DNA from 4 places in the Sinorhizobium sp. NFACC03 genome. Region 3 is predicted to be linked to each of the others. Evidence: riboswitches for the same ligand, from Rfam matches in the RefSeq annotation. Region 3 holds a riboswitch; each other region holds the start of a gene.
What was found. Region 3 has a riboswitch for thiamine pyrophosphate ahead of thiC (phosphomethylpyrimidine synthase ThiC). Riboswitches for the same ligand answer to the same signal wherever they lie in the genome.
Positions count from the first base shown of each region.

Region 1: another riboswitch for thiamine pyrophosphate. It lies ahead of thiO (glycine oxidase ThiO); the one in region 3 lies ahead of thiC (phosphomethylpyrimidine synthase ThiC).
Region 2: another riboswitch for thiamine pyrophosphate. It lies ahead of thiB (thiamine ABC transporter substrate binding subunit); the one in region 3 lies ahead of thiC (phosphomethylpyrimidine synthase ThiC).
Region 4: another riboswitch for thiamine pyrophosphate. It lies ahead of thiD (bifunctional hydroxymethylpyrimidine kinase/phosphomethylpyrimidine kinase); the one in region 3 lies ahead of thiC (phosphomethylpyrimidine synthase ThiC).

Region 1 covers NZ_FMXF01000028.1:32,987-38,298, reverse strand. Annotated here, with positions in the region: gene bioD (dethiobiotin synthase) at 1-259, opposite strand, end outside; gene BLU35_RS27045 (8-amino-7-oxononanoate synthase) at 256-1,401, opposite strand; gene bioB (biotin synthase BioB) at 1,398-2,414, opposite strand; TPP riboswitch at 2,827-2,947, shown strand; gene thiO (glycine oxidase ThiO) at 3,108-4,079, shown strand; gene thiS (sulfur carrier protein ThiS) at 4,076-4,273, shown strand; gene BLU35_RS27025 (thiazole synthase) at 4,277-5,050, shown strand; gene BLU35_RS27020 (thiamine phosphate synthase) at 5,047-5,312, shown strand, end outside.
Region 2 covers NZ_FMXF01000006.1:2,993-8,304, reverse strand. Annotated here, with positions in the region: gene BLU35_RS10975 (ABC-F family ATP-binding cassette domain-containing protein) at 1-949, opposite strand, end outside; gene BLU35_RS10970 (thiamine diphosphokinase) at 953-1,603, opposite strand; gene BLU35_RS10965 (GNAT family N-acetyltransferase) at 1,688-2,173, opposite strand; TPP riboswitch at 2,319-2,437, shown strand; gene thiB (thiamine ABC transporter substrate binding subunit) at 2,487-3,515, shown strand; gene thiP (thiamine/thiamine pyrophosphate ABC transporter permease ThiP) at 3,547-5,151, shown strand; gene thiQ (thiamine ABC transporter ATP-binding protein) at 5,148-5,312, shown strand, end outside.
Region 3 covers NZ_FMXF01000035.1:13,695-19,006, forward strand. Annotated here, with positions in the region: gene BLU35_RS29345 (Zn-dependent hydrolase) at 1-301, shown strand, start outside; gene BLU35_RS29350 (hypothetical protein) at 694-1,215, shown strand; gene thiC (phosphomethylpyrimidine synthase ThiC) at 1,270-3,090, opposite strand; TPP riboswitch at 3,181-3,309, opposite strand; gene BLU35_RS29360 (sigma-54-dependent transcriptional regulator) at 3,405-4,769, opposite strand; gene BLU35_RS29365 (sensor histidine kinase) at 4,773-5,312, opposite strand, start outside.
Region 4 covers NZ_FMXF01000007.1:10,085-15,396, reverse strand. Annotated here, with positions in the region: gene BLU35_RS12240 (hypothetical protein) at 1-1,204, shown strand, start outside; gene BLU35_RS12235 (glycosyltransferase family 4 protein) at 1,201-2,502, shown strand; gene thiD (bifunctional hydroxymethylpyrimidine kinase/phosphomethylpyrimidine kinase) at 2,646-3,455, opposite strand; TPP riboswitch at 3,710-3,812, opposite strand; gene BLU35_RS12225 (hypothetical protein) at 4,241-4,522, opposite strand; gene BLU35_RS12220 (amidohydrolase) at 4,671-5,312, opposite strand, start outside.

The DNA.
Region 1 (5,312 bases), on a different contig from region 3:
GTTCAGGCCGGATCGACACACCATCGATCCGCGCCGACAGATGTGGCGAAGCCGGTGTCCTCAGCCGATAGGTCTCAGGCAGGATGCAGTCGGGCGGGATCCGACCGAGCCGCGCTACAGCCTCGCTGTCGGTTTCTTCATCGAGTCCCGACTGCACCGGTTTCCAGTAGCAACCGGAAAGCGCGTCGGTCAGCGCCGCGGAGAATATCGTCTTGCCGATGCCGGTATCCGTGCCGGTAACGACGAAACGGCGCATCATGACCGCTCCTCCGTCGTTGCGACCTTCAAGCCCTGCAGCATGCGCGTGATCATCGGCCGGTCGACATTCAGCGTGATCGCGATCCGAAGCCGCGCCGTCCCTTCGGGAACAGTCGGTGGACGGATCGCCCTGATATCAAAACCCTCGGCGCGCATCCGCGCCGCAATCCGCACGGCGCGACCGTTGTCGCCGATCAGGACGGGCTGGATCTGCGAGCCGCTGCCTTCGACGCCGAGGGTTTCGGCAAGCGCCCGATTGGCGAAGGTCCGGAGATCATCGAACGCTGCCCGGCGCTGCGGCTCATCCACCAGTGTCAAAAGAGCCTCGCGCACGGCGGCAGCGATCAGCGGCGATGGCGCCGTGGAATAGATGAAATTGCGGGCACGGTTGACAAGATAGTCGCAAAGCACGGCGTTTGCGCCAACGAGGGCGCCGGAAACGCCGAGCGCCTTGCCGCAGGTATGGAGCACAACGAGATTCCGTCGGCCTTCCAATTCCGCGGCCAGACCACGGCCGTCGGGTCCGAAAACGCCGGTCGCATGCGCTTCGTCGACCACCAGAAAACCATCATGCCGCGCGGCCAGTGCAGCGAGATCCGCAAGCGGCGCCCGGTCGCCATCCATGGAATAGAGGCTTTCAACGGCAATCCACGGATGTCCCATGCCGCCGCGCTTTCGCCAAGTGCCGATCGCATCGGCGAAGGCGTCGACGTCGTTGTGCTTGACCGCGACCGCGCCGGCCCTGCTTGCGGCGATACCCTCATGGGCACTCGCATGGATCAGGCTATCGTGGACGATGATGTCGTCGCGCTGCGGCAGCGTCGAAAACAAGGCGGCATTGGCCGCATAACCGCTGCCGAAGAACAGCGTTCGCTCCACGCCAAAGAAGGCGGCCGCCTCCGCCTCCAGCGCCTCATGTTCCGCATGGTTGCCGCGCAACAGCCGCGAGCCACCGCACCCGACCGGCAGGCCGCGCTCGATCGCCGCGATGATCGCCGCCTTGAGACGCGGCGAACCGGCAAGCGCCAGATAGTCGTTCGAGGTGAAGTCGACCCCACTGCCGGAGGCGAGTTCGCGGCGGCGCTCCTTGCGTTCAAGGCCGTGAAGCGTCTTCTCGTAGCGGTGGAGCAAGCCCGCGGTCATTCGGCCGCTTCCGGTTCTGCCGTAGGCGCCATCGGCTTCAGCCCGAGGCGGCGGAAGAGTGCCGCATCGTGATCCTCGCCGGGGTTGTCGGCGGTCAGCAGCGTTTCGCCGACGAAGATCGAATTGGCGCCGGCGAAGAAACAGAGTGCCTGCATCTCGTCGCTCATGTCGGTGCGGCCGGCTGAAAGGCGGACGTGAGACGCGGGCATGAGTATGCGGGCGAGTGCGATGGTGCGGACGAAATCGATCGGATCGACGGGCGCCGCATCGGCAAGCTTCGAGCCTGGGATCGGAATCAGCATGTTGATCGGCACGCTTTCGGGGGGCACCGGCAGATTGGCGAGCGTCACCAGCATCGAGATCCGATCGTCAGCCGTCTCGCCCATGCCGAGAATGCCGCCGGCGCAGACCTTGATGCCGGCCTCGCGGACGTTTGCCAACGTTTCCAGCCGGTCGGCAAAGCTGCGGGTGGTGATGATCTCGCCGTAGAAGCGCTCCGACGTATCGACATTGTGGTTGTAGTAATCGAGCCCGGCATCTGCGAGCCGCCCGGATTGTTCCGGCGTCAGCATGCCAAGCGTCATGCAGGTCTCTATGCCGAGCGACCGGACGCCGCGGACCATGGCGACGATCGCCTCCATGTCGCGCTCCTTCGGGCTGCGCCAGGCGGCGCCCATGCAATAGCGCGTCGCGCCGCCATCCCTCGCTTTCCGTGCCTCTGCAAGGACCTGTTCGACTTCCATCAGTTTCGACGCTTTCAGCCCCGTCGGGTAGTGCGCCGACTGGCTGCAATAGCCGCAGTCTTCGGCACAGCCGCCGGTCTTGATCGAGAGCAGGCGGCTCATCTGGATGGCATTGGGGTCGAACTGGGCGCGGTGAACGGACTGCGCACGATACAGAAGGTCGTTGAACGGCAAATTATAGATTTTTTGCGCGTCGGCCAGATTCCAACCGGTTTTGGCGGGTTTGGTGGCTCCGGAGGTCGGCTCGGTCGATCTGTTTGTATCCAGCATGTTCGTTCACTCCCCTGTTTGCGGCTAAGCAAAATAGATAGAATCCATTATTATCTATAATTTTCACGGGCACGCCATCAAGCAACCACCCAGAAGGAGAGCGCACTCTACCACTTCAATCATAGCGTGCTTTTATATGATTCAACGGATGCGGCAGGAAGGGCAAATGCCGCAAATCTCCACCTTGGTGGCGTCAGCTGATGGCAATGAGAGCAGCCGCCAAATGCCCAGATTTGCGGACCTTGCGCCTCGCACCATCCGCAGATCTCCCGACCGATGCCCGCTACCGACACCACCGAGCCGCAAAAACACATGCCTTTTCAATTTTTATAGATAATTTTCAGCCGAAGAACCGCACGCGAGGTACACGCCGGCAGCCCTTGACAAAATCCGCTCCAGCCGCTCAGTTTGAAGCATTCACCAGGGGTGTCCCGACAAGGGGCTGAGATTCTGCTAGGCGACTTCCGCGGCGCAGTGACCCGTTGAACCTGATCCAGTTCATACTGGCGTAGGGACGGTGCAGACATCGCTGCCGCATTCGCGTTCGCGCGAGCAGATCTCGGCAAGGCGTCCTTCCCTCTCTTCCGGTCCGAACTGGGTCTCCAACAATGGAGCCTCGGCAATGCGTATCTTCATCGCGATTCTGCTTCCTTCAGACCGACGTTCGGCTCGCCGTAGCTGGGCGCATTGACCATGCGCGTCCTGATCAAAGGCGCCGGCGTCGTCGGGCTGACCTTGGCACATGAGCTGATCGGCCGTGGCGTCGAGGTGGCCGTTGCCGAGCGGCAGCCGGACTTCGGCGGGGCGGCGTCGTGGTTTGCCGGCGGCATGCTGGCGCCCTGGTGCGAACGCGAGAGCGCCGAGGAAACGGTGCTGACGCGCGGCATCGGCGCCATCGACTGGTGGGACCGTGCGCTTCCGGGCGAAGTGTCACGCAACGGCACCCTCGTCGTCGCTCCGCCGCGAGACGTCGGCGAACTCAAACGCTTCGCTTCGCGCACGTCCGGCTTCGAATGGCTCGACGGAGAAGCGATCGCGAGACTGGAGCCGGCGCTTGCCGGTCGCTTCCGAGAGGCGTTGTTCTTCCCCGGCGAGGCGCATCTCGACCCGCGCCGGGCGCTTGTCTTGCTGCGGCAAAAGCTCGTCGAGAACGGCGTCGCCTTCATCGGCGAGGCGGATAATAGCAGCGACAGCGATCTGATCGCCGACTGTAGCGGCGCTTCGCGGATCGGCCCCATCGCCGGCCTGCGCGGCGTGCGCGGCGAGATGCTCTATCTGCAGACCGGCGAAGTGGAATTGTCGCGGCCAGTCCGCCTCATCCACCCGCGCATCCCGCTCTACATCGTACCGCGCGGCAATGGTCTGTTCATGTGCGGCGCGACCATGATCGAAACCGACGACGGCGGTCCGATTGCCGCCCGTTCGCTGATGGAATTGCTGAACGCTGCCTATGCGCTTCACCCCGCCTTCGGCGAGGCGCGCCTTCTCGAAACCGGCACCGGCGTCCGGCCGGCCTTTGCCGACAATCTGCCGCGCGTCATGCGCGCCGGAAACACCATCACGCTCAACGGGCTCTATCGCCACGGCTTCCTGCTTTCACCGGCCTTAGCCGAGGAAGCGGCGAACCTTGCCCTTGCCCAGAACCTGAAGGGAGACGCCGCATGAAATTGACCGTCAACGGCGAGGATCACGACCTCACAGTCACGACCCTTGCCGAACTCCTGGCCGCACTCGACTTCGAAGGGGATTGGCTTGCCACCGCCGTCAATGGCGAGCTGGTGCACCGGGCCGACCGCTCGGCCCGTTCCCTCAGCGATCGCGACCGGATCGAAATTCTCTCGCCGATGAAAGGAGGCTGAGACATGCTGACGCTTTATGGACAGGAACTGCGTTCCCGCCTGCTTCTGGGCACCGCCCGCTACCCCTCGCCTGCCGCGCTCGAAGACGCGGTTCGTTCGTCGGCGACCGAGATTGTCACGGTTTCGCTGCGCCGCGAAACCGCCGGCGGCCGTCAGGGCGGCGCTTTCTTCGACCTGATCCGGTCGCTCGGCGTGCACGTGCTGCCCAACACCGCCGGCTGCCACTCGGTGTCGGAGGCGGTGCTGACCGCCAAGATGGCGCGCGAGGTCTTCGGCACCAACTGGATCAAGCTCGAAGTCATCGGCCATCAGGATACGCTTCAGCCCGATGTCTTCGGGCTGGTCGAAGCAGCACGCATCCTTTGCGCCGAAGGCTTCGAGGTCTTCCCCTACACGACCGACGACCTCGTGGTCGGCGAGCACCTCGTCGAGGCCGGATGCAAGGTGCTGATGCCCTGGTGCGCGCCGATCGGCAGCGCCATGGGGCCACAGAACATCCCGGCGCTGCGCGCCATGCGGGCCCATTTTCCGGATATGCCGCTGATCGTCGATGCCGGCATCGGCCGGCCCTCACACGCAACGACAGTGATGGAACTCGGCTTCGACGCGGTTCTGCTCAACACCGCCGTCGCCGGGGCAACGAAACCGGCCCTCATGGCCTCCGCCTTCGCCCGGGCAATCGACGCCGGACGCGATGCCTTCGAGGCGGGCATGCTCGAACCGCGCGATTTTGCCGTTCCCTCCACGCCCGTCATCGGAAAGGCGGTGTTCGCGTGAAACTCGACCCCTTCTACCTCATCGTCGATAGTGCCCAATGGATCGGGCGGCTGGTGCCGCTCGGCGTGAAACTGGTGCAGCTTCGCGTCAAGGACCGTCCGGAAGCAGAGCTTCGCGATGAGATCCGCGCGGCCAAGGCGATCTGTGACCGTCATGGGTGCCAGCTCGTCGTCAACGATTACTGGCGCCTCGCAATCGACGAGGGCTGCGATTTCGTCCATCTCGGCCAGGAGGATCTCGCGGATGCGGATCTTGCCGCAAT
Region 2 (5,312 bases), on a different contig from region 3:
TCGGGCCGACGAGACCGATGCGGTCGCCGCGATGCACTCGGATCGAGAAGGGCGCGACGATGGTGCGGTCACCATAGGCCTTGCTGATCTTCTCCGCCTCGATCACCAGCTTGCCGGATTCCTTGGCATCGGCTGCCGTCGCCTGCACGGTCCCCTGCGGCCCCTTGTGGCCACGATAGACCGCCCGCATGCTCTGCAGCTCGCCGAGACGGCGCATGTTGCGCTTGCGCCGGGCCGTCACGCCATAACGCAGCCAATGCTCCTCGCGCTCGATCGCCTTGCCGAGCTTGTGCTGCTCCAGTTCCTCAGCCTCCAGCACCTCGTCGCGCCAGGCCTCGAAATGGGCAAAGCCGCGATCGAGCCGGCGCGACTGGCCACGATCGAGCCAGACGGTCGCCGTCGAGACCTTCTCCAGGAAGCGCCGGTCGTGCGAGATCAGCACCAGCGCCGAACGGCTGCGGGTAAGCTCATCTTCCAGCCATTCGATCGTCGGCAGGTCGAGATGGTTGGTCGGTTCGTCAAGCAGCAGGATGTCAGGTTCCGGCGCCATGACGCGCGCCAATGCCGCACGGCGCGCCTCACCGCCCGAAAGGCGCGTCGGGTCTTCTTCGCCGGTCAGGCCCAGATGCTGCAGCAGGTAGGCGACGCGATAGGGATCGTCGCTCGGGCCGAGACCGGCTTCGGCATAGGCCTGCACCGTGTCGTAGCCGTCGAAATCCGGCGCCTGGTGCAGATAGCGGATGGTCGCTGAGGGATGGCGGAACACCTCGCCCGACTGTGCCTCTGAAAGGCCCGCGGCGATCTTCATCAAGGTCGACTTGCCCGAGCCATTGCGCCCGACAAGGCAGATGCGATCGCCCGGTTCCACTTGCAGATTGGCACCGGCAAGCAGCGGCGCGCCGCCGAAGGTCAAGAAGATATCGTCGAGTTTCAGAATTGGGGGCGCCAAGGCTCAGGCTCCGGAAAGATCATAGGGGCGGGCAAGCACGATGGCGCGTCCGCTCTTGAGGCTGAAGCGAAGGGGACCCTCCGCAACGTTGGAAACGGTTCGGGACGATCCGAACGGCAGGGTGAAATCGTCAAGCGGATAGCGCGCATTGACGATCGAAAGGCCGGTCAGCTCGGTCAATCCCAGCACGGAAAAGAGACAACCTTTCGGCAGGTCGAGATCGAGCGTGCCTGCCAGCAGCGGGTAGGCTTCTTCCTCGCCCGAGGTCATCAGCACCGAAAGCCCGCGCTCGGCAAGCGCTGCGGCCTGCAGCAGGTGCAGGAAGGCATGGTCGCTGCGGCTGCCGCCAAGCGCGCCGGCAAAGATCAGCCGATCAGCGCCGCGGGACAACGCAGCCTCGACCGCGATCTCGCCATCCGTCGCAGCCTTTGCCGCCGGGTAGGGCTCGCGTGGAACGGAGGCGAACTCGGACAGCAGGGCGTCTTCGGTCGAATCGAAATCGCCGACCCAGACATCCGGCACGACGCCGAGCAAGCGGGCATGGCGCATGCCGCCGTCAGCGGCAACGAAGCGGCTGCCGCTGAGCTGCTCTGTCAGCCGGCTGGTCACCGAGAGGGCGCCGCCAAGCAATATGGTGAAGGTCGATCGAGCCATGGCAATGCCCATAGCGCAAAGGATCGCGGAAGGAAAACGAAGAAAACCGCAAACCGCTGCGATCGCAGCAATTTGCCGAAGCCGTCAGTGTCCTTCCGGCACCGGTTCCGGGAATAGCATGCCGGCATAGATCCCGGGTGTTGAATCGGGAATTTCGATCGCGCCGGCCACGCGCTCGTAGAACTTCGCCGGGCCGACGCCACCGATGACCGCATAGCCGTAGCCCGCCTCGCGCATCGCCGTCAGGCTTGCAAGCAGCAGCGCCTCGCCGATGCCCTGCCCACGCATACCTTCATCGACGCCGGTTGGGCCGAAGAAGCCGAGCGCTGTCACGTCGTGGCAGGCAAAGCCGACGATCTTTTCGTCGTGCACCGCGACGTGCATGCGTGTCGGGGTCGAGGAGAAGGCAGCTTCCGCTTCGCCTGCCCAGCCGGCGCCAAACGTCTTTTCGATCCAGGAGACCACCAGACGGCGTTCCGGCGCCATGGCGCGACGGATGCTGATGCCTGAACCAAGCCGCGACTGGGGCTCTGCCGGAAGGGCATAAAGTCGAACTAGCATATCTGGCATGGGATTTCCTCCTTGCGGCCAAGCGTGATGGTGTCATAGCGCAGTTGCCGGTTGGCGAAAACGCCCGACAGAAAATGGGCTCGCCCCATGCGTCGCCCATTCCAAACACCGCTTGCCATGGAGCCGCCGCAGCGGTAAATCTCTTGCCGCTCTAACGGGGTGCCTCCCGACCGCATGGCGGCCGGAGGCTGAGAGGCGTCAAAACGCCAACCCGCGGAACCTGATCCGGCTCATACCGGCGGAGGGATTAGACGCGATCGCACCGATACGCCCTTTTCCCGTGCAACAACGAACTTTGGGAGAGGTGCTTCGCATGTCCAATTCATCACAGCTCAAAATACTTAGCCGGCTAGCGCTGGCCGCAAGCGCAAGCCTTGTTTTCACCGGTTATGCCGCCGCTGCCGACAAGACGCTGACCGTCTACACCTATGAAAGCTTCATCACCGAATGGGGGCCGGGCGCCAAGGTGGCGGAAGCCTTCGAAAAGACCTGCGAATGCAAGGTCAACTATGTCGGTGTTGCCGATGGCGTCGAACTCTTGACGCGCCTAAAGCTCGAGGGTGCTGCCTCGAAGGCCGACATCGTGCTCGGTCTCGACACCAACCTCGTGGCGGAAGCAAAGGCAACGGGCTTCTTCGCACCGCATGGCATCGAAGCGAAGGACCTGAAGGTGCCCGGCAACTTCTCCGACGACACCTTCCTGCCCTATGACTACGGCCATTTCGCCGTCGTCTACGACACCGAGACGCTGAAGACACCGCCGAAGAGCCTCAAGGAACTGGTCGAAGGCGACGCGTCGCAGAAGATCGTCATCGAGGACCCGCGCACCTCGACGCCGGGCCTCGGATTGCTGCTTTGGGTCAAGGCGGTCTATGGCGACGAGGCGGGTGCTGCCTGGGCGAAGCTCAAGGACCGTGTTCTGACCGTCACCCCCGGCTGGTCGGAAGCCTATGGCCTCTTCACCAAGGGCGAAGCGCCGATGGTGCTCTCCTACACCACCTCGCCCGCCTACCACATGGTCGCTGAGAACACCGAGCGCTACCAGGCGGCCACCTTCTCGGAAGGTCACTACATCCAGATCGAAGTCGCCGGCATGACCAAGAGTGCCAAGGAGCCGGAACTGGCAAAGCAGTTCCTCGCGTTCATGACCGGTCCGGAATTCCAGTCGATCATTCCGACAACCAACTGGATGATGCCGGTCGCAGCAACCAAGGAGCCGCTGCCGGACGCCTTCAACAAGCTGGTCAACCCGGAGAAGACCTTCCTGCTGCCATCGGAAGAGGTCGCGAAGAACCGCAAGGCCTGGATCGACGAGTGGCTTGCTGCCATGAGCAAGAACTGAGGCCGGATTGTTCGCACTTCGCGAAAACCGCATGACTGTTGTCGCCGGGGCGATTTGCCTCGGCGCCTTCCTGCTCTTCGTCGGCCTGGCGATCGCCGCCTTGCTCGCCCAAACCGGCGGCACGGACGAAGGCACTCTGTTCGACGCCTATATCTGGCGCGTCACCCGCTTCACGCTGCTGCAGGCAAGCCTTTCCACTCTGCTGTCCGTGCTCTTCGCGATACCGGTGGCGCGGGCGCTGGCGCGGCGGCCGCGTTTCTTCGGCCGGATCTGGCTGTTGCGGCTGATGGCGCTGCCGCTCGGCCTGCCCGTTCTCGTCGGCGCACTCGGGCTGATCGAGATCTGGGGACGCCAGGGCTTCCTCAATTCCGGCCTGCGCTGGCTCGGCCTCGAGCAACCGATCAGCATCTATGGCCTGTTCGGCATCCTGCTTGCCCATGTCTTCTTCAACATGCCGCTTGCGGCGCGCCTGTTCCTGGCCGGCCTCGAGCGCATTCCCGCCGAATACTGGCGCAGCGCTGCCAATCTCGGCATGCCCTCCCGAGCGCTCTTCCGCTTCATCGAATGGCCCGTCCTGCGCGGCCTGTTGCCGGGCGCGGCCGGCCTCGTCTTCATGCTCTGCGCCACCAGCTTCACGCTCGTGCTGACGCTTGGCGGCGGGCCCGCTGCCAGCACCATCGAGGTCGCGATCTATCAGGCGCTGCGCTTCGATTTCGATCCGCCACGCGCCATCGCGCTGTCCGGCCTGCAGATCGCCATGACCGGCGTCCTGCTTCTCATCCTCAGACGTCTGGCAACGGATCCGGAAGAGGGCATGACCGGCGGCCGAACCGTTCGACGCTTCGATGGCACAACGACAGCGGCGCTGTTCAACGATGGCGCCTGGATCATCCTGGCATTGCTCTTCCTCATCGTCCCGTTGATTGCGGTGGTCGTCTCCGGCCTGCAGGCCGATCTTCTGAAGCTCGCGCGCGATCCGAGCGTGCACCGGGCACTGATGACGAGTGCGGCGATCGCGCTCGCCTCGGCACTCGCCTCCGTCGCCATGGCGGCCGTGATGATCCGCGCCGCGGCGACGGTCACCGCGCCACGCCATGCGGGCGCGCCGGCACACGGCCTTGCCGGTGCGATCGGCGCCAGTACCTCGCTGATCCTGCTGGTGCCGCCTGTCGTGCTCGGCGCCGGCTGGTTTCTGCTCCTTCGCCCCTTCGGCGATGTCGCGCGCTTTGCGCCTGCCATCGTCGTGGCAATCAACGCCCTGATGGCGCTTCCTTTCGTCCACCGCATCCTGGCGCCGGCCATGGCGACGCACGCGGCGCGTTCCGAGCGGCTGACAGCGAGCCTCGGCATCCGCGGTTTTCATCGCCTGCGATGGATCGACCTTCCGGCGCTCCGAAGGCCACTGCTGATGGCGCTCTCCTTCGCCATGGCGCTATCGCTCGGCGATCTCGGCGCCGTCGCCCTGTTCGGCTCGCAGGACATGGTGACGCTTCCCTGGCTGCTCTATAGCCGCATGGGCAGCTACCGCACCGCCGATGCGGCCGGCCTCGCCCTCTTCCTCGGGCTTCTCTGCCTGATCTTCACCATCCTCGGCACAGCGGAAGACGTCCGCCGGCGGGAAGGACGCAAAGCATGACCGAGCCCAACGCTGCCATAGAACTGCGCAATGTCGAGATTCGTTTCGAAACGACCACGCTGCACTTCGATTGCACTATCGCTGCCGGCGGCATCGTCGCCGTTGCCGGCGCCTCCGGTTCCGGCAAGTCGACGCTCTTTCACCTCATCGCAGGCTTTGAA
Region 3 (5,312 bases):
GATATCGGTCGAGCGCCTTGCGCGTTTCCAGCCGGTCGCCTTCGATCTGGGCATTGTCGCCACGATCGAGGCTTCGGCGAAGGCGCGAGGCCTCAAGAGCCGGCGCATGACTTCGGGCGCCGGCCACGATGCGCAGATGATCGCACGCATCGCGTCGACGGCGATGATCTTCGTGCCGAGCCGCGATGGCATCAGCCACAATCCGCGCGAACACACGGAGGCGGATGATCTGGTTGCCGGGGCGAATGTGCTGCTCGATGTCGTCGAGCGGATTGCTTGCAGCGGCTGGAAAGGCAGTTAGGAACACGCGCGGCGAGAAAGACGATGCTCTGTATCCGTAACTCCGCCACCACACTCCGGCAGGTCGTGATCGGGATAGACATTTCTCGAATGTAAAGCTCTGACGCCGGCTGAGCTGGTTCTCGCGGGTCAGAACCCGTTCCTACACGCACATCCGGAGTCCGGCTTCGAGAAATGGCGTAGGTCCCCCTCCGTTGCGACGAAGTTGACCTGTCTTCAAGGCTCTCATTTCGTGTCAACGGTCTTCTGCCGGGCAGACGATTCAGGCTGGCTCCGTTCGAAGCGCCTTTCCGGCGTCTGGCGGAAAAGGTTAAGGAAATTGCTGCCGCCGTGCCAGACCTTGCCGCTTGGTCCGTAATCCCGTGAGTCGCGCAAGGATGAGTGGGGCTCGCTGTGGCTATCGCTGTCGATGACGGCAGCACCTCCGCCGCCTGCGCCGGTACCGCCGGGAACGCCGCCTACGCCGCTGCCGTCACCGGTGCCCCAATCGCCACCACCCCCATCGCCGCCACCCCCATCGCCACCACCCTCTGTGCCGTTGCTTCCGCCGCTCCCGACGTTTTCGCCACCTTGGTCGCTGCCATCAGTGCCATTTTCACCATTCCCGCCGCCGACATCGTCGTCCGCATGGGCGGCGGAAATCCAGGAAAAACCCGTGGCAAAACTCCCGCTGTCGTCGAGGCGTGGCAGAACTCCAGCGAGTGCCACAAGGCCGCCTATCGACAGGGCCGTCAGTCTCAGCAGGCGTGTCCTCAAGTCATTCTCCTCGTAAACGGCGTTTTTTTCGTCGTCGTGCAAGAGCGCCGCAGAGGACGGCAGCTTGGCGTGAATGACGGGTCCGCCGGCGGCGACTTTTGCGTGAACCTTACATATCGTTCAACCGATAAGGGGGCAAGCTATTCCCCCAGGGCCTAGCATCCGCCTTGCCGTCGGAAGGGACTACGAGGCGTCCCTCCCGACGTGTGCGCTTTAACTCTGAGCTTCGACCTCAGCGACCGGCATATAGAGGTCGCCACCCTCGCGGTATTTCGCGGCCATTGCCTCCAGCCCCTCCTTCTGTGCCTCGGCGCGGATGTCGTGCGAGATCCGCATCGAGCAGAACTTCGGGCCGCACATCGAGCAGAAATGCGCGACCTTGTGCGCCTCCTTCGGCAGCGTCTCGTCGTGGAAGTTGCGGGCCGTCTCCGGGTCGAGGGAGAGGTTGAACTGGTCCTCCCAGCGGAACTCGAAGCGGGCGCGCGAGAGAGCGTCGTCGCGCACCTGGGCGGCCGGGTGACCCTTGGCGAGATCGGCGGCGTGGGCGGCGATCTTGTAGGTGATGACGCCGACCTTGACGTCGTTGCGATCGGGCAGGCCCAGGTGTTCCTTCGGCGTGACGTAGCAGAGCATGGCGGTGCCGAACCAGCCGATCATCGCAGCGCCGATGCCGGAGGTGATGTGATCGTAGCCCGGTGCGATGTCGGTCGTCAGCGGGCCGAGCGTGTAGAACGGCGCCTCGCCGCAGACGGCGAGCTGCTTGTCCATGTTCTCCTTGATCTTGTGCATCGGCACGTGGCCGGGGCCTTCGATCATCACCTGACAATCCTTGGCCCAGGCGATCTTCGTAAGTTCGCCGAGCGTCTCCAGTTCGGCGAATTGCGCGGCGTCGTTGGCGTCGGCGATCGAGCCGGGGCGCAGGCCGTCGCCGAGCGAGAAGGAGACGTCATAGGCGCGGCAGATGTCGCAGATCTCCTCGAAATGCTCGTAGAGGAAGCTTTCCTTGTGGTGATGCAGACACCACTTGGCCATGATCGAGCCGCCGCGGGAGACGATGCCGGTGACGCGATCGACGGTGAGCGGGATGTAGTGCAGGCGTACGCCAGCATGGATGGTGAAATAATCGACGCCCTGTTCGGCCTGCTCGATCAGCGTGTCGCGATAGACCTCCCAGTTGAGGTCCTCGGCAATGCCATTGACCTTTTCCAGAGCCTGGTAGAGCGGCACGGTGCCGATCGGCACCGGTGAATTGCGGATGATCCATTCGCGGATGTTGTGGATGTTGCGGCCGGTCGAAAGGTCCATAACCGTATCGGCGCCCCAGCGCGTCGCCCAGACCATCTTCTCGACCTCCTCGGCCATCGACGAAGTGACAGCGGAGTTGCCGATATTGGCGTTGATTTTCACCAGGAAGTTCCGCCCGATGATCATCGGCTCGGATTCCGGATGGTTGATGTTGGCGGGCAGGATCGCTCTGCCGCTGGCGATTTCCTGGCGCACGAACTCCGGTGTCACATGGTCGGGGATATGGGCGCCGAAGCTTTCGCCGTCGCGAGCTATCGCGCGTGCCGCATCGCGGCCGAGGTTCTCGCGGATCGCCACGAACTCCATCTCCGGCGTGATGATGCCGGCGCGGGCGTAGGCAAGCTGCGTTACCGCCTTGCCGCCAGTCGCCTTGAGCGGCGCGTGCTGGAACGGGAAGGTCGGCGTCAGCCGGTCGCCGCTGGCAAAACCGTTGTCTTCAGGACGGACGATGCGCCCCTCGTAGGTTTCCACGTCGCCGCGCCCGACGATCCAGTTGCGACGGAGTCGCGGCAGCCCCGCCTCGATGCTGATCTCCGCATCGTCGGCGGTATAGGCGCCGGAGGAATCGTAGACGGTAACCGGCGGCTCGCCGGAGGTCGGGTGCAGCGCGATCTCGCGCATCGGCACGCGGATATCCGGGTGGAGGATGCCTGATTTGTGGACCTTGCGGGAGGCGGGAAGCGGGCCTTGGGTGACCGTGAGAGGGGTGGGCTTTGTGGCAATATTCATGACGAGGCTCCAAGTTTGCGATTGGAGACCCAGTTCTGATGCCGGAAGGATGAAAGACGCTCCGCCAGGTGCTGGACGCACGGAATCCTGGCTTCGATATCTGCACCGTCCCTACGCCAGTATGAACTGGATCAGGTTCAACGGGTCACTGCGCCACAGCCGGTAAGCCGGCCATCCAGCAGAATCTCAGCCCCTTGCGGGACCCCCCTGGTGAATGCCCAAGAGATAGCCATCGAACGGCACGGGTCGTCAAGCGCGAATTCGCCCGTCGACAAAGATGCAATTTCTGGGTGTATTTTGGCCGCCGACGAGAGTTAGCTGCCGGATTTTTCCGGAACGCCGCGCTCCGCATAGTCGGCTCGGTTGATGCCGTGGCGCTGGAGCTTGTCGTAGAATGTCTTGCGCGGAATACCGAGCGCCTCGATCGTCGCCTTGACGTCGCCGCGCTGGGCGCGAAGCACTTCCTTCAGGATCTCTGCCTCGTAGCGTTCGAGCCGTTCCGGTAGCGCGAAACCCGGCTGTTCTGCTGGCGCAACCGGCTGTCCCAGCGGGCCTTCGACGCCGAGCGCCACGCGTTCGGCAAAATGTGAGAGTTCGCGCACATTGCCGGGCCAGGCATGGGTCATCAGGTGTTGCTGCACTGCCGGCGAGACGTGAGGCACGTCGCGCCTGAAGCGCTCCGCCGCCCGCGTCAGGAAGTGCGAAAAGAGCAGCGGGATATCATCGCGGCGCTCGCGCAACGGCGGGATCGACAGCGTCACGACATTCAACCGGAAGTAAAGGTCCTCGCGGAAGTCGCCGCGCTGGGCCGGGTCGCTGAGGTCGATCTTGGCGGCGGCGATGACGCGGATATCGACGGGGCGCACCTGGTTGGTGCCGAGTGGCGTGATCTCGCGGGCTTCGAGAACGCGCAGCATCTTGACCTGGGTCGCCGGCGGCATCGCCTCGATCTCGTCGAGGAATAGCGTGCCGCCGCTCGCGTGTTCGATACGGCCCACACGCTTCTTCAGGGCGCCGGTGAAGGCACCCTGTTCGTGGCCGAAGAGTTCGCTTTCGATCACCGTTTCCGGTAGCGCGCCGCAGTTCAGCGCCACGAAATTGCCGTCGCGGCGCCGGCTCCAATTGTGGAGTAGCGTCGCAACGACCTCCTTGCCGCTGCCGGTTTCACCGGCGACAAGCACATCCACATCGGTATCGGCAATGTGTCGGATCGTCTGGCGCAAGCGCTCCATGACCGGCGTCTGGCCGATCAGCGGCAGGCTGCTGCCGGCCGTTTCGGCCGCCCGTTTGAGCGCGCGGTTCTCCATGACGAGCCGTCGCTTTTCGAGCGCGCGGCGCACGCTCTGCACCAGTCGGTCGGCGGCAAAAGGTTTTGGGATGAAGTCGTAGACGCCATCCTGCAGCGCTTGAACTGCCATCGGGATGTCGCCGTGGCCGGTCACCAGAATAACCGGCAGGTCCTTGTCGAAGGTAGCGATGCGGCGAAAGAGTGCCAGGCCGTCGATGCCGGGCATGCGGATATCGCTGACCACGATGCCGTCGAAATTGGCGTCGAGGGTCTCGAGCGCTTCGGCGCCGCTCGCATGCGAGGTGACGGCAAGACCGGCAAGCTCCAGCGTCTGCGTCATCGCCTTGCGCAGATCGTTGTCGTCGTCGATGAGGCAGACGGACGGCTGCATCGCTCAGGCCCTCTTCAGGCGAACCGTGAAGACGGTGCCCTTGTCGCTGGTTTCGACTGATATCTCGCCGCCATAGTCGGCGACGATCTCCTGGGAGATGGCGAGTCCAAGGCCGAGCCCTTCGTCCTTCGAGGTGTTGAAGGGGGTGAACAGGTCCTCGCGGATATGCTGTGGGATGCCGGGGCCGTTGTCGGAAACGACAAGCAAGACCGTGTCGGAGGGACCTTCCTCACAGCGCACGCGGATCTCGGCATCGCTGCGCTCGCCGAGTGCCTCCAAGGCATTTTGCAGGAGATTGATCAGGACCTGTTCAAGACGGATGCGGCTGCCGAACACGCTGAGCCCGTTTTCCGGCAGGTTGATGACGATGGCATCCATGCGGCCGGCAAAGCGGCTGCGCAAGAGCATCAAGGCGCCCTCGATCACCTCGCGCATCGGTGTCGGCTCTGCGACGAAGCGGCCCTTGCGGGCGAAGCTGCGGAGCTCGTCTGTGATCGTGCCGACCCTTTCGGTCAGCTCGGCAATGCTGACGAGGTTCTCGAC
Region 4 (5,312 bases), on a different contig from region 3:
TCGGCTGCGTCGGGGGCGCACTGAAGCGCGTCTTGATGGCGGCTGGACCCGCACGGAGCGGCTGGACGTCGAAGATGCCTTCGTGGACCGCCCGGAATTCAAGGGCGCGATATCCGGACATCGCCGTTCGCACGGTTTCATCGCTTTCGCGGATGGCCTCGTCGGCGATCCGGCAGCACCCCTTCACCTCGAAATCACCCTTCGCGATTCTCGTCGCGCCTATATGCCGCTTCACCCGACACGGCTGTCGGCAAGACACTCGACGCTGCGGCTGCTGAATGCTATCGATCCGACCAGTTGGGCCTTGCCCGATATCGTCGATCGCCAGATCGTTCCGTTCCTCGATGCTGCTCGCGCGGGCGCACCAACCATCGAGACCGTCATAGACATTGGCCGCTTCGGTGAGGCTGTGGGGGCGGCAATCCTTGTCGCCGTGGGAGAGGCCGAGGAGGATTTTGCCGCCCTGTTGGGCCTTCTGGCACTCGATCCGCATACGCGGCAGGCACCGATCGTACTCGTCCTGCAATCGGAACAGTTTCGCCGGCGCGCCGCCGGCATCCGGCGGCTTGCGGAATTCTATCGCTTACCGCTGCGCCTTTTGTCCGTCGAAGGTTCAGGCGATGCCAGCGACCTGGCGCGGACTGCGGCGCGGGCCATCGACAATGAGACCGTCATCCTGCTGTCTGCTTCCCTTACGCCGGCCAATCCCGGTTGGTACCAGACGCTCGTTGCGAACTATGAGGCAAAAAGCGGAAGCATCATCTCGCCGACCCTTGCCTATGAGGATCATTCGATCCGCTGGGCCGGCAGTTCGTCGCTCGATCGCGCGGATCATCTGCAGTCGAGCCGCTATGCCGGCTATCCCGTCGGCGCTGTGAACCGCCTGAAGCTGACCCGGGTGGCGACCGCGTCGCTCGAGTGCTGCATCATGCCCCGCAAGGCGCTTCTCGACGATACCGGCCCTTCGCCGGCCTATCTCGGTGCGTCTTTCAATGGGCTGGATCTTGCCTTGAGGCTGAGCCGTAGGGGCTACGAATCCTATTGGCTGCCCGCCTTGCAGATGCTCGGGTCGGATGAGGCGTCTGGTGCCGTTTCGGCAGCCACGGCCAGGTACGTGGAGCGTGTCGATCAGACGCTCTTCCGTGGCCGCTGGATCCAGACCGTCGAGCCAGACACCACGACCCACAATGAGGTTTCGGCATGAGTGAGAAACTCCGCGTGCTGGTCGTCTCGCACGGCCACCCGACCCATTCATTGGGTGGCGCCGAGATCGCCTCCCATGGCTTGCACAAGGCATTGAACGGCCTGCCGGGTATTGAATCGATCTACCTTGCCCGCGTCGGCAATCCCGTGCCGCGCCACGGCGCGTCGGCGCTGATGAGCCTTCGCCTGGCGATGGACGAAGTGCTCTATCATGCCGAGGACTTTGATCATTTCTTCCTGTCCAACGGCGATACCGACGCGATCCGCCGCGACCTCTTGCGCTTTGTGGGAGACATCAAGCCGGACATCGTCCACTTCCACCACATCATCGGCTTCGGGCTGGAAGCGCTTTATGCGGTGCGTGACGCCCTGCCGAAAGCACGCATCGTCGTGACCTTCCACGAGTACCTGCCGATCTGTCACAACCACGGACAAATGGTGAAGCGGCCCTCGGGTCAGCTTTGCAACGGCGCTTCGCCAATCAGCTGCCATACGTGCTTTCCCGAAATCCCGGTTTCGCGTTTCGTACGGCGTGAGCAGTTCGTGCGGGGCATGCTGAACCTTGCCGACGCCTTCATCGCCCCAAGTGCTTTTCTTGCCAATCGCTATGTCGAGTGGGGCATCGCTGCCGAGAAGATCTTCGTGATCGAAAACGGCATCGTCCTGGGTGAAAAGACGCCCGCGCGTGAATTGCCTGCGCCGACGGCACGTCGCAATCGTTTTGCCTATTTCGGGCAGATGACGCCCTTCAAGGGCGTTCACGTGCTGATCGACGCGGTATCGCGTGTGCCCGACGATATCTGGGGCGACGATTCAACGCTGATGATCTTCGGCGCCAACCTCGAGCGTCAGCCGACCGAGTATCAGGACCGGGTCGCGAAACTGTTCGAGGACGCCGGCCGTCGCGTCCGCTTTTACGGCTCCTACCAGAACCAGGACATGCCGAGGCTGATGCGATCGGTCGATTGGGTTGTGATGCCCTCGGTCTGGTGGGAAAACTCACCGATCGTGATCCAGGAGGCGCTTCACCATGGCAGGCCGATCATTTGCTCCGACATCGGCGGCATGGCCGAGAAGGTCCGCGATCGGCTGGACGGCTATCATTTCCGGACCGGCAGCGCACAGGACCTTGCGGATCGACTGATCGACGTTCTGAGCACACCAGGGTCATGGGACAACCTTAGGGCAACGCTCAGGCGCCCGATGAGCCATGTCGACTGCGGCCGCGAACATGTCGCGCTTTATCGGAAACTGCTCAAGGAGGAGCAGCCGGTTCACCCCAGCGCCGCGGTGGCCTGAACCGAAACGAGCGACCGGCACCCGCATCTGCAGGCGACGGACTTCCCGCCTCAGGTCATTCCATTGCCTTTAAACAATCGAATGACCTGCCTTTTTAGACGTGAACTTGGACGGCCGAGCCGGCGCACGGCTCCGCAGCGCCATCAATCGCCGCTAGGGCTCCACCACTGGTGGAAGTGGTGAACCGGTCCCCGGCCCTGCCCGATCTTGAGCGCCGATGCAGCAACAAGCGCCTCATGCAGATAGGTCTTGGCGGCGATGACCGCGTCTTGAAGCGTCTGCCGACGGGCAAGACCGGCGGCGATTGCGGCAGACAATGTGCAGCCGGTGCCATGATCGTTTGTCGTCTCAACCCGCGGGCGCGACAGGCGCAAGGAAGTGTCCCCGTTAAAGAGGATATCAGCCGCTTCATCGGCCTTGGCATGCCCGCCTTTCATCAGCACGGCGCGCGCACCAAGCTTCAGGAGCATCTCCGCCTGCCGGGCCATTTCCGTCTCGTTCTCGGCAATCGCGCGGCCCGTCAACAGAGCCGCTTCGGGCAGGTTGGGCGTCACGATAAGCCCAAGCGGCAGCAATTCCTCTTTGAGCGTCGCGATCGCATCCGGACGTAACAAAATGTCCCCTGAAGTGGCGACCATCACCGGATCGATGACTGCTAAATGCCCGTATCGCTTCAGGCCGGTCGCGATCGCAGCAATGGTCTCCTGGCGGGACACCATTCCGACCTTCGCAGCGCCAACCGCGAGATCCGAAAACACAGCATCGATCTGAGCTGTAACGACAGCCGGAGAGATATCCTCAACGGCCGTAACACATCTGGTGTTTTGCGCGGTGACGGCCGTGATCACACTGGCACCATAGACGCCGAGCGCCGAAAACGTCTTCAGATCCGCCTGGATGCCGGCCCCCCCACCGGAATCCGAACCAGCAATAGTAACGGCGATGGAGGTCATGCCTGGCTCCGCTGAAATGTGGAAGCGGGTCCAAATATGGCAAACGCGCTCTCAAGCCACAGGCTCAAGCACGCGCAAACTGAGGTGGGTCTTCCATGCAACCTCGAAGAATCCGACAGATTGAGCCGATGGGTCGGTCGTCCCGCCCCCCGGAATTCTTCGTCGCCATATTCTAAACTATGTGCAGGCACCAACGATCTCCCAAACCAAAATCATGGAGACCCGGATGAACGGCGGAGACGCGGCGGGTGTGCCAGAGTGGCCCTTGCCGTTCCTACGCCGGTATGATCCGGATCAGGTTCAAGGGTCTGGCTCACCACCATCTCAGCACCGTCAGGTGCGCCCCTCGGCAGGCTTGAATGCTATGGGAGCGTGGCAGGGGCTGTCAATTGCTCGAGTTCAGCGTGCGCGATCGTCGGCTCGATGCGGAAGTCGGTGGCATTCAAGGTGCTCAACAGCGAAAAAGGCCCCTTTTGCCTTGAGAGCGCAAGGAGCCTTCTGTCTGAGCGTTCGACTTCACAGACGTCGAGACTTTACTTTTCTTGTCCGGCAACGCAAGGGCCAATCGAAAGGGCACCCTCCAAGACAACGGAAATTTCGCGTATTGTGCCGGCGTGCCGTGTGCACCTTTAGGAAGAACGGGTATGGCGCCTTCAACGTGCGGCTATCTCAAGCATTCGAGATGGTCTGGTGCTTAAGCTGGGCGAGCACTTCGACCTCCTTGCTCCTCCGGGCTCCTTGCCAAGCTCGCGGTCACCTGCACCTTCTGCCGCTACGTCCTTGGCTTACTGACCCGCCCGCTTGGTGCACTGGTTCTGCTGCTTGATGCAGGCGATCTCGGCCGTCGAGCATTCGGCAACGCCGTTCACGACAGCGCAGTGCGAGCATTGATCGGTGAACTCCAGGCAGTCCGGATTGGCCTTGATGAAGTCCTGCAGGCTGGCATCCTGGGTCTGCTGCGGTGTGGCAGTAGCATCAGCACCGGGCATATCCGCCGCGTGAGTGACTGTCATCCCCGCCATGGCAAGCGCCAGGCAAAGCGCGACGCGATAGGTGGCATGCCTCATCCCCTGCTCCTCCTCAGCGCAAATCCGGACGCGGCGCAACACGGCTCTCCGTTCGGGACTGCACAATTTCAGAGAGTGCCGTTTCAGAGAATGCCGTTTCAGAGAGTGCCGTCACAACGGCCGTCGCGCAAGCGACCGTCCGCCGGCCTCACCCCAGTTCGTTGCGGATCGCCCGCATGAAGACCTTGGCGCCGATGCCGATCAGGCCATCCGGAAAGTCGTAGTCCGGATTGTGCAGCCGCGCATGGTTTTCGCCGGCGCCCAGGAAAAACATCGCTGAAGGCGCCACCTGCCCGAAAAGCCCGAAATCCTCCGACCCCTTCATCGGCAGCACGCCCTCGCCCTGATCATGGCTGATGCCCTCCTCGTCCATGGCGCGTTCGAGCGCAGTCACGGCCACTTCCGCATTGCTGCATTGATGGAACACGTCCTCGTAGACGATGGTAACCTTGAGCCCCGCGACACCTGCCTCCGTGGCGGCCAGCGCCTCCGCACGGGCGACGAGGTCGGCCATCCGCTCGTCGGTCAGTGTCCTGAGCGTCGCCCAGATCTCACCGTAGCCGGGACTGATGCCGAAGGCCGCCTCGCCGAGCCGTGCATGCGTCACCGTCACCATCGTATAGTTTTCGTCGAGCGGCCCGTTATTGCCGAGCGCCGTCAGACCGGAAAGCAGCGCGGCCATCGCAAAGGTCGGGGCAATGCCGTCCTCCGGTGTGGAGGCATGCGCCGTCTTGCCGGAAAGCGAAATACGCATGCCGCGCGAGGCGCAATTGACCGGCCCGGTGCGCAG